One region of the Bacillus cereus group sp. BfR-BA-01360 genome, then DNA from elsewhere that is predicted to be linked to it. Evidence: riboswitches for the same ligand, from Rfam matches in the RefSeq annotation. Region 1 holds a riboswitch; each other region holds the start of a gene.

Region 1 (3,279 bases):
TGTAATGGCTGCTGAGTATGTGCAACCTGCACCATGTGTATTTGTTGTATCAATTTTCTCTGATTCTAAAAGTTCAAATGTTTCACCATCATATAATACATCAATTGCTGTTTCTGTACCTAATTTGCTACCGCCTTTAATTAGTACATATTTTGCACCTAAAGCATGAATTTTTTTTGCTGCTTCTTTCATGTCTGCAAGAGTAGTAATTTTCACACCACTTAATTGATATGCTTCAAATAAATTTGGTGTTACAATTAATGCTTTTGGTACAAGAACATCACGTAAGCAGTCATTTGTTTCCGGATGCAAGGCTTCGTCTGCCCCTTTACAAACCATAACTGGATCTACGACAACGTTTTTTAGATTATGTTTTTCGATTGTCTCAGCAACCATTTCGATAATCTCTACGGATCCAAGCATGCCTGTTTTTAATGCATCTACACCGACACCTTCAATTGTTGTTTCCAATTGTGGTTTTAATGTAGAAACAGGGATAGGAAATACGTTATGTGCCCAGCTATTATGTGGATCCATTGTTACGATTGTTGTAAGAGATGTCATTCCGTATACACCAAGTTCTTGGAATGTTTTTAAATCTGCTTGTATTCCGGCACCACCGCTTGTGTCAGAACCAGCAATTGTAAGTGCTTTATTTAATGTCATTGTAAAAGCCCCCTCAGGTGATATAATGATAACTGCATTTTTAATCATTATATCAATGTTGTGAATAAGTACAAAGTAAAAAAGTGGATTGTTCCATTGAAAGGATATCTATTTTTATCATAAACTGTAAGTTTATGTTCACTTAAATGTAAAGTTGCTTTGTTATATATGGAGGATGAAATAGGAGGAGAGTCAGAATGTTGATGGTATCTACAGGTTCCGTACCAACAAAAAACATTACAGGCATTCTTGGATTAGTAACGGGAAGTGTTGTTCAATCACGTCGCGTTGGAAAAGATCTATTTGCGAGTTTAAAGTCAATTGTTGGTGGAGAACTAGTCAGTTATACAGAAAGGCTAGAGGATTCTAAGAAAATAGTAAAAGAACGTATGGAGAAAGAGGCAAAAGAGTTAGGGGGCAATGCCCTTGTTGGTCTGCACTTTGAGATGGCCGCTGGGCAAGGTTCTTCAGAATTAATCGGTTATGGCACAGCTGTGATTATAGAGTAGTTACTAAGGGATACTTGTTTGTTATTGTGATATAGGATAGTTATATAGTTTTATTTTTTTGAAAATAAAAATAAACAGTTAATATATTGTTTTATAAAGATTCAGTAAATAAATTGACATTAGAAAATAATTGCTATAAAATCATTGGTAATTGCATAGTCTTATCAAGAAAAGGTGGAGGGACAGGCCCTATGAAGCCTTGGCAACAGCCGAATATCGGAATTGTGCCAAATCCTGCAGGTAATAAATCCTGAGAGATAAGAAGGAATTTTAGAGCGTGTTTTTAAACTGCTTCTTTCTCATTCAGGAAAGAAGCAGTTTTTTTATTTGTTTTATATAAGAAGGGAGTATGAGAAATGAGCGAATCATGGGGAAAAGGAACGATCTGTGTGCAAGGGGGATATACACCAAAGAATGGGGAGCCGCGCGTTCTACCACTTTATCAAAGTACAACATATAAATATGACACCTCAGATGATTTGGCGGCGCTTTTTAATTTAGAAGCAGAAGGGTATATCTATACGCGTATTGGGAATCCGACAATTGCAGCATTTGAGCAGAAGTTAGCAGAACTAGAGGGTGGTGTCGGTGCTGTTGCAACAGCTTCCGGTCAGGCTGCTATTATGCTTGCTATTTTAAATATTTGTAGCAGTGGTGACCATTTACTTTGTTCTTCAACTGTTTATGGAGGAACTTTTAACTTATTTGGAGTTAGTTTGCGTAAGCTTGGAATTGATGTTACATTTTTTAATCCGAACTTATCCGCTGATGAAATTGTGGCGCTTGCCAATGATAAAACAAAGCTTATTTATGCAGAATCACTTGGAAATCCAGCTATGAACGTTTTGAATTTCAAGGAATTTTCTCGTGCCGCAAAAGAACTAGACGTACCGTTTATTGTTGATAACACATTAGCAACGCCATATTTATGTCAGGCGTTTGAGCATGGAGCAAATATTGTGGTCCATTCTACAACAAAGTATATTGATGGGCATGCAAGCTCATTAGGTGGCGTTGTAATTGATGGAGGGAATTTTGATTGGACGAATGGAAAGTATCCCGAACTTGTAGAACCTGACTCAAGTTATCATGGTGTAAGTTATGTGAAGGATTTTGGGGAAGCAGCATATATTGTAAAAGCGCGTGTTCAATTGTTAAGAGACTATGGAAATTGTATGAGCCCCTTCAATGCATATATTAGCAATATTGGTTTAGAAACGTTGCATTTGAGAATGGAACGCCATAGTGAAAATGCTCTTACAATTGCAAAGTGGCTTGCTAAGCATGAGCGTATTGAGTGGATTAATTATCCAGGATTAGAGGGTAACGAAAATTATCCATTGGCACAAAAATACTTATCGAAAGGTACAAGTGGAGTTTTAACGTTTGGAATTAAAGGCGGACTAGAAGCGGCGAAAGAATTTATCGCAAATGTGAATTTGGCAACGCTTGTAACACATGTTGCAGATGCAAGAACTTGTGTTATTCACCCTGCTAGTACAACACATAGACAGTTAACGGAAGAAGATCAACGTTTAGCCGGTGTTACGTCAGATTTAATTCGTTTATCAGTTGGTATAGAAGATGTTTCTGATATTATTGCTGATTTGGAAGCAGCTTTAATTGGAGGCAAAACAAATGCCAATCATAATTGACAAGGATTTACCAGCTCGTAAAGTGTTGCAAGAAGAAAATATTTTTACCATGACAAAGGAGCGAGCAGAAAAACAAGATATTAGAGCTTTAAAAATTGCAATTTTGAACTTAATGCCCAAAAAGCAAGAAACCGAGGCACAATTACTTAGATTACTCGGTAATACGCCCCTCCAATTGGATATGCATTTACTTCATATGGAGTCGCATATTTCTCGCAATGTAGCGCAAGATCATTTAACAAGTTTTTATAAAACATTTCGCGATATTGAAAAAGAGAGATTTGATGGGCTTATTATTACAGGAGCTCCGATTGAAACTCTTCCATTTGAAGATGTGGATTATTGGGAAGAACTCAAGAAAATCATGGATTATTCGAAAACGAATGTAACGTCTACATTGCATATTTGTTGGGGAGCACAAGCTGGATTGTACTATCATTATGGGATTC
Region 2 (3,279 bases), on a different contig from region 1:
TTTTCCATCCTTATCCGAAATTTCAGGAAGTCGCTTCAAATCATATCCTGTTGTCCAAAGTTCAGGTAATACGATTACATCTGGGTTCACTTTCATTGCCTCTTCTATTTTTTTCTCTGCGTACTCTGTATTTAAAGTTACCTCACCAAAAACAATATCCATTTGAATACATGCGACCTTCATTTTTTCAGCCCCATTCTTTATTTTTTTCTTTACAAAATCTTGGAAAGGATATATTATTTGTCACTAGAATTGTAACAACTTTCAAAAGAGGTGGAAAGTATGAAAGATTTTAAACCTTCCGAGCTTATGACATCACTCCCAACACAATTTTTCGCTTCACTTGTCACAAAAGTTAATAAAGTAATTGAAGCTGGACATGATGTCATCAACTTAGGGCAAGGAAATCCCGATCAACCAACACCGCCGCATATCGTAAAATCTTTACAAAATGCAGCAGAAAAGGTGCTTCATCATAAATATCCACCATTTCGTGGACATAACAGCTTAAAAGAGGCAGTTGCAATCTTTTATGAACGTGAATATGGGGTAAAAATAAATCCAAAAACAGAAGTTGCGATTTTATTTGGTGGAAAAGCGGGATTAGTAGAATTGCCAATTTGTTTTACAAATCCTGGTGAAACGATTCTTGTTCCTGATCCTGGATATCCTGACTATTTATCTGGCATTGCTTTAGCGAAGGCAAAGCTTGAAACAATGCCACTATTAGCAGAGAATCATTTTTTACCGGATTACATGAAAATAAGCGAAGATACTGCCAAGCAGGCAAAATTAATGTTTTTAAATTACCCAAACAATCCAACTGGTGCGATCGCTTCAAAGGAATTCTTTGAAGAAACAGTCCGTTTTGCAAATGAACATAACATTTTAGTTGTTCATGATTTTGCTTATGGAGCTATCGGTTTTGATACAAAAAAACCGGTCAGTTTTCTACAAGCTAGAGGTGCTAAAGATACAGGCATTGAAATTTATACATTATCAAAAACATTTAATATGGCTGGTTGGCGCATCGCATTTGCAGTTGGCAATGAAAGTGTCATTGAAACGATTCATCTACTGCAAGATCATATGTATGTTAGTCTTTTCGGCGCTATTCAGGAAGCTGCTTGCGAAGCATTATTAAGTTCGCAAACTTGTGTAACTGAATTAGTGAACCGCTATGAATCTAGGAGGAACGCTCTTATTTCGGCATGTCATTCCATCGGCTGGAATGTTAAAACTCCAAAAGGGTCCTTCTTTGCTTGGTTACCAGTTCCAAATGGTTATCATTCTGAACAATTTGCTGATCTATTATTAAATCAAGCGCACGTTGCAGTTGCTCCGGGCATTGGTTTTGGAAAACATGGAGAAGGCTATGTGAGAATTGGCCTCTTACATACTGAAGAACGATTGCAAGAAGCTATTCATCGAATTGGCAAATTAAAAATTTTCAAAAAACCATTGACAACTTAAGTTATCTCTGTCAAAATTCAGATATCAAAAAAATTAAAATATTTCCAAATACTTCTTATCAAGAGCTGGTGGAGGGACGAGCCCGACGAAGCCCGGCAACCGATCTACAAATGTAGACACGGTGCTAATTCTCGCAGCGTTACGCTGACAGATAAGGAGCTGGTTGTAAAAAAACCTCTCCTTAGCTGAGAGGTTTTTTTATTTAACTAGGAGGTTATGAAAATGAGCGGAATAATTGCAACATATGTAATCCATGATGATTCTCACAACTTAACAAAAAAAGCAGAGCAGATTGCTCTTGGCTTAACAATTGGTTCATGGACACATTTACCCCACTTATTACAAAAACAATTAAAACAGCATAAAGGCAATGTTGTTCATGTAGAAGAACTCCCGCAACAAGAAGAGGTAAACAACTATCTTGGCAAAAAAGTAACAAAAGGTATAATCAAAATTCAGTATCCATCGTTAAATTTCAGTCCTGATTTACCAGCCATTTTAACGACAGCATTTGGAAAATTATCATTAGATGGAGAAATTAAACTTATCGATCTCACATTCTCAGATGATTTAAAAAGACAGTTCTCTGGACCAAAGTTTGGGATTGAGGAAGTGAGAAAGAGGTTACATGTTCATAATCGTCCACTTTTAATGAGCATTTTTAAAGGAATGATTGGGCGAAATATCGGATATTTAAAGACGCAGCTCCGTGACCAAGCAATTGGCGGAGTGGATATCGTAAAAGATGATGAAATTTTATTCGAAAATGCATTAACACCACTTGAAAAACGGGTTCGTTCAGGAAAAGAAGTGTTGCAATCTGTTTATGAAACGTATGGTCATAGAACTTTATATGCAGTCAATATAACCGGGCGTACTTATGATGTAAAAGAAAACGCGAAACGGGCAGTAAATGCTGGTGCTGATCTTCTGTTGTTTAATGCGTTTGCATATGGATTAGATGTATTACAACTACTAGCGGAAGATCAAGATATCAATGTTCCTATTATGGCTCACCCTGCTATTAGCGGTGCTTATACATCATCAAAATTATACGGCTTTTCCCATTCACTATTACTTGGGAAATTGCTTCGTTATGCTGGTGCAGACTTTTCTTTATTTCCATCTCCATATGGAAATGTTGCGTTAGAAAAAAAAGATGCCCTTCAAATTGCAGAAACATTAACAATCGCAGATTCTCATTTAAAAAGAAGTTTCCCTGTTCCATCAGCTGGCATTCACCCTGGATTTGTTCCATTTATCCTTCGTGACTTTGGAAATGATGTTGTCATTAACGCTGGTGGTGGTATCCATGGTCATCCTAACGGTGCACAAGGCGGAGGCAAAGCATTTCGTGCAGCAATTGATGCCACTTTACAAGGAACGCCATTACATGAAGTGGATGATGCTGACTTACATACCGCACTACAATTATGGGGAAATCCATCGCGTGAGGTGAAAATATGAGCATTCAAATTTTCTGCGACTTTGATGGCACAATTACAAATAGCGACAATATCATTTCTATTATGGAACATTTCGCGCCACCAAAGGCTGAGGAAATAAAGAAACAGATATTAGCTCAAGAGCTTTCGATTCAAGAAGGGGTTGAGCAACTTTTTCATTTATTACCGACCAATCTCCATGACGATATGATTGCATTTTTAAAAAACAACGCAAGTATACGTAGTGGTTTTCAGGAATTTGTACAGTTTATAAATAAAAATGACCTTTCTTTCTATGTCATTTCAGGAGGAATGGATTTCTTTGTGCACCCCCTTTTAGATGGGCTTGTTCCAAAAGAAA
Region 3 (3,279 bases), on a different contig from region 1:
TGTAATCCAATTACATTGTGATCTCGGCACGTTAAATGAGTAAGTACTGGTATATCATGCTTCGTTAATAACGCTCCCATCGCCATATTTGAAATGCGCGGTGAAGCTAACGAATTATCAGCCAATGTAATCGCATCAGCACCTGCTCGCTTTAATGCTTTAGCTCCTTCAAAAAAACGCTGTGTATCCAATGTTTTTGGTGGATCTAGTTCAACGACAACTGTCGTTTGTTTTTTCGCTTTCTCTGCAAGAGTACTATGCGCTCTAAAGCGCTCCGAATGCGTATGAATGATTGGCGGCCTTGAAACAACCGTCTTTTCTATAACAGGTACTTGATTGGCAATTGCACGTTTCATTCTTTCAATATGTGCCGGTGTGGTACCACAACAACCTCCTAATAAACGAACCCCCTGTTCAATAAACTTCGGTGTCATCGTCTCGAAGTAAGCCGGACTTCCTTCGTATATATAGCGTCCTTCTATATAATTTGGAAGTCCAGCATTTGGATAAGCAGATAAATAACCGTCTTTCGGAATCGAAATCATTTTTAAAGCTTCCGTCATAGGAAGTGGGCCTAATTGACAATTTAAGCCGACCACATTTGCACCATTATGTATGAGTTGTGCTAATATCTCATTTACATCATTTCCATTTTGGGTCGTACCAGCCTCATGAAGTGCTAATTGTGCCACAATTGGAATATCTGTTTGTTTTCTTAGGACTTTGATAGCATGTATGAGCTCAAATTCATCATAAAATGTTTCAAGCAGTAGCCCATCTACCTCTTCTTCTATTAACGCTCCAGCCTGTTCAAGTAGCATAAATTCTCGCTCTATATTCGTTGTCGTAACGGCACCAATATGTTTCATTCCACCAATCGTTCCTAAAATCGCATTTTGCTCCTTCGCAGCTGCTTTCGCGAGTTTTACTGCTGCTCTATTAATTTGTACAACTTGATTTTCTAAGCCATATGTACGCAATTTCGCCTCATTTGCACCATATGTATTTGTTTGAATCACATCAGCTCCAGCAGCTACATATTGTTTATGAATCGATACAATTAAATCTGGATCTGATATATTTAACTCTTCAAAACTACTTTGTAGTCCATGTGAATGCAGTAATGTACCAATTGCTCCATCACCAATTACAATCCCTTTTGATAACAAATCTAGTAATTTCACTTATCTCCCTCTTTTCTATCAATATAAAAAGTCCCCCTCTTCACCTTAAAGAGGGGGACTTCATCGATCCACCTCTTATCACGCAAAACCAATTGTTTTGCAGGTATTAGCACCGTTTCAAACATATTGTTTGAAGGTTGCCGGGTTTCACAGGGCCTTTCCCTCCACCGCTCTTAATAAGAGTTTGTTCTTACTATTTATGTTATTAAAAGGAAATCTGTTCTCCTTTAACAAAATTTGCTGATTTTCTAATAAACTTAGCATGCAAAAAAAGGAAAGTCAACAAAAAATATAAAAAATAAAAAAATTTCAAAATAAAGTTGCAATTCTTTTATCTTTTGTTGTAAAGTTAAACACATAATAAAATTTCATACAAAGTATTCTTATCTAGAGAGGTAGAGGGACTGGCCCTATGACACCTCAGCAACCATTAACAAACTTGTTAATAAGGTGCTAATTCCAGCAAATTATCAAATAATTTGAGAGATAAGAAGAAGACTCTATTTGAATGAAAGCCTTCTTCTTTGAAGGCTTTTTTTATTTTTCTATTACCATATACTTAAATTTCCATCTCATAAAGGAGGAATGTTGCTATGTCAACAATCGAAACAACATTAGCTCAAATTGGAAACCGTAGTGAAACGGGTACAGGTACGGTAAATCCCCCTGTTTACTTTTCAACAGCCTATCGCCATGAAGGAATTGGAAAATCAACTGGATTTGATTATTCTCGAACTGGTAACCCTACACGCGGTCTTGTAGAACGCGCAATTGCTGATTTAGAAAAAGGTGATCAAGGCTATGCCTGTAGTTCTGGAATGGCGGCCGTTCTTCTTGTGCTTTCTCTATTTCGCTCCGATGATGAACTTATCGTATCTGAAGACTTATACGGAGGAACGTATCGTTTATTTTCTGAACATGAGAAAAAGTGGAATATTCGATGTAGATACATAGATACACAATCGATTGAGCAAATTGAACACGCAATTACTTCTAAGACAAAAGCAATTTTCATCGAAACACCTACCAATCCTTTAATGCAAGTAACTGATATTCAAGCTGTTGCAACCATTGCAAAGCGTCATGGTTTACTGCTTATTGTAGATAATACTTTCTATACACCGTATATACAGCAACCTTTAACTGATGGAGCTGATATCGTTCTACATAGCGCAACAAAATATTTAGGTGGACATAACGACGTATTAAGCGGGCTTGTTGTTGCAAAAGGAAGCGGGCTTTGTGCGGAGCTTGCCCATTACCATAACGCTTCTGGTGCTGTATTGAGTCCTTTCGATTCATGGTTATTAATACGAGGAATGAAAACTTTGGCACTTCGGATGAAGCAACATGAAGAAAATGCAAATAAAATTGTGACCTATTTAAAAGAAGAAGACGGTGTAACAGACGTATTTTATCCAGGTAGAGGGGGCATGATTTCCTTTCGTCTTCGCGATGAAAAATGGATAAATCCTTTCTTACAATCTTTATCTATTATTACATTTGCTGAAAGCTTAGGTGGCGTCGAAAGTCTAATGACATATCCAGCTACACAAACACATGCTGATATTCCAACAGATGTACGAATTGCACGAGGTGTATGCAATCGTCTACTTCGTTTTTCCGTTGGCATTGAACATAGCGATGACTTAATTCAGGACTTACAGCAAGCAATTCAATATGCAAAAGAAGGTGTAAAAATATGAATTACTCTTTAGACACACTGTTACTGCATAACAAGTATAAACATGATGCACAAACCGGTGCTGTTAACGTTCCAATTTACAATACATCAACTTTTCATCAGTTTGATGTAGATTCCTTTGGAAAATACGACTATAGTCGCTCAGGTAACCCTACACGTGAAGCGCTTGAAGATATAATTGCTCTTCTTGAAGGGGGAACAAAAGGATTTGCTTTTGCCTCTGGCATTGCAGCCATTTCTACTGCCTTTCTTCTTCTCTCACAAGGAGACCATGTTCTTATATCAGAAGACGTATACGGTGGCACTTACCGAATTGTAACAGACATTCTATCACGTTATGGGATATCCCATACATTTGTTGATATGACAAACATAGATGATGTAAAGCGA

The links. Region 1 has a riboswitch for S-adenosylmethionine ahead of MR056_RS07385 (bifunctional O-acetylhomoserine aminocarboxypropyltransferase/cysteine synthase). Riboswitches for the same ligand answer to the same signal wherever they lie in the genome.
Positions count from the first base shown of each region.
Region 2: another riboswitch for S-adenosylmethionine. It lies ahead of mtnW (2,3-diketo-5-methylthiopentyl-1-phosphate enolase); the one in region 1 lies ahead of MR056_RS07385 (bifunctional O-acetylhomoserine aminocarboxypropyltransferase/cysteine synthase).
Region 3: another riboswitch for S-adenosylmethionine. It lies ahead of MR056_RS13665 (bifunctional homocysteine S-methyltransferase/methylenetetrahydrofolate reductase); the one in region 1 lies ahead of MR056_RS07385 (bifunctional O-acetylhomoserine aminocarboxypropyltransferase/cysteine synthase).

Region 1 is NZ_JAKUFV010000005.1:191,960-195,238, reverse strand. Features, by position in the region: gene pdxK (pyridoxine/pyridoxal/pyridoxamine kinase) at 1-666, opposite strand, end outside; gene MR056_RS07390 (YbjQ family protein) at 864-1,175, shown strand; SAM riboswitch class I at 1,334-1,439, shown strand; gene MR056_RS07385 (bifunctional O-acetylhomoserine aminocarboxypropyltransferase/cysteine synthase) at 1,532-2,830, shown strand; gene metA (homoserine O-acetyltransferase MetA) at 2,814-3,279, shown strand, end outside.
Region 2 is NZ_JAKUFV010000001.1:224,668-227,946, forward strand. Features, by position in the region: partial or broken gene MR056_RS01130 (carbon-nitrogen family hydrolase) at 1-268, opposite strand, end outside; gene MR056_RS01135 (pyridoxal phosphate-dependent aminotransferase) at 283-1,473, shown strand; SAM riboswitch class I at 1,526-1,631, shown strand; gene mtnW (2,3-diketo-5-methylthiopentyl-1-phosphate enolase) at 1,696-2,940, shown strand; gene MR056_RS01145 (2-hydroxy-3-keto-5-methylthiopentenyl-1-phosphate phosphatase) at 2,937-3,279, shown strand, end outside.
Region 3 is NZ_JAKUFV010000014.1:6,736-10,014, forward strand. Features, by position in the region: gene MR056_RS13665 (bifunctional homocysteine S-methyltransferase/methylenetetrahydrofolate reductase) at 1-1,184, opposite strand, end outside; SAM riboswitch class I at 1,257-1,367, opposite strand; SAM riboswitch class I at 1,565-1,677, shown strand; gene MR056_RS13670 (methionine biosynthesis PLP-dependent protein) at 1,778-2,890, shown strand; gene metC (cystathionine beta-lyase) at 2,887-3,279, shown strand, end outside.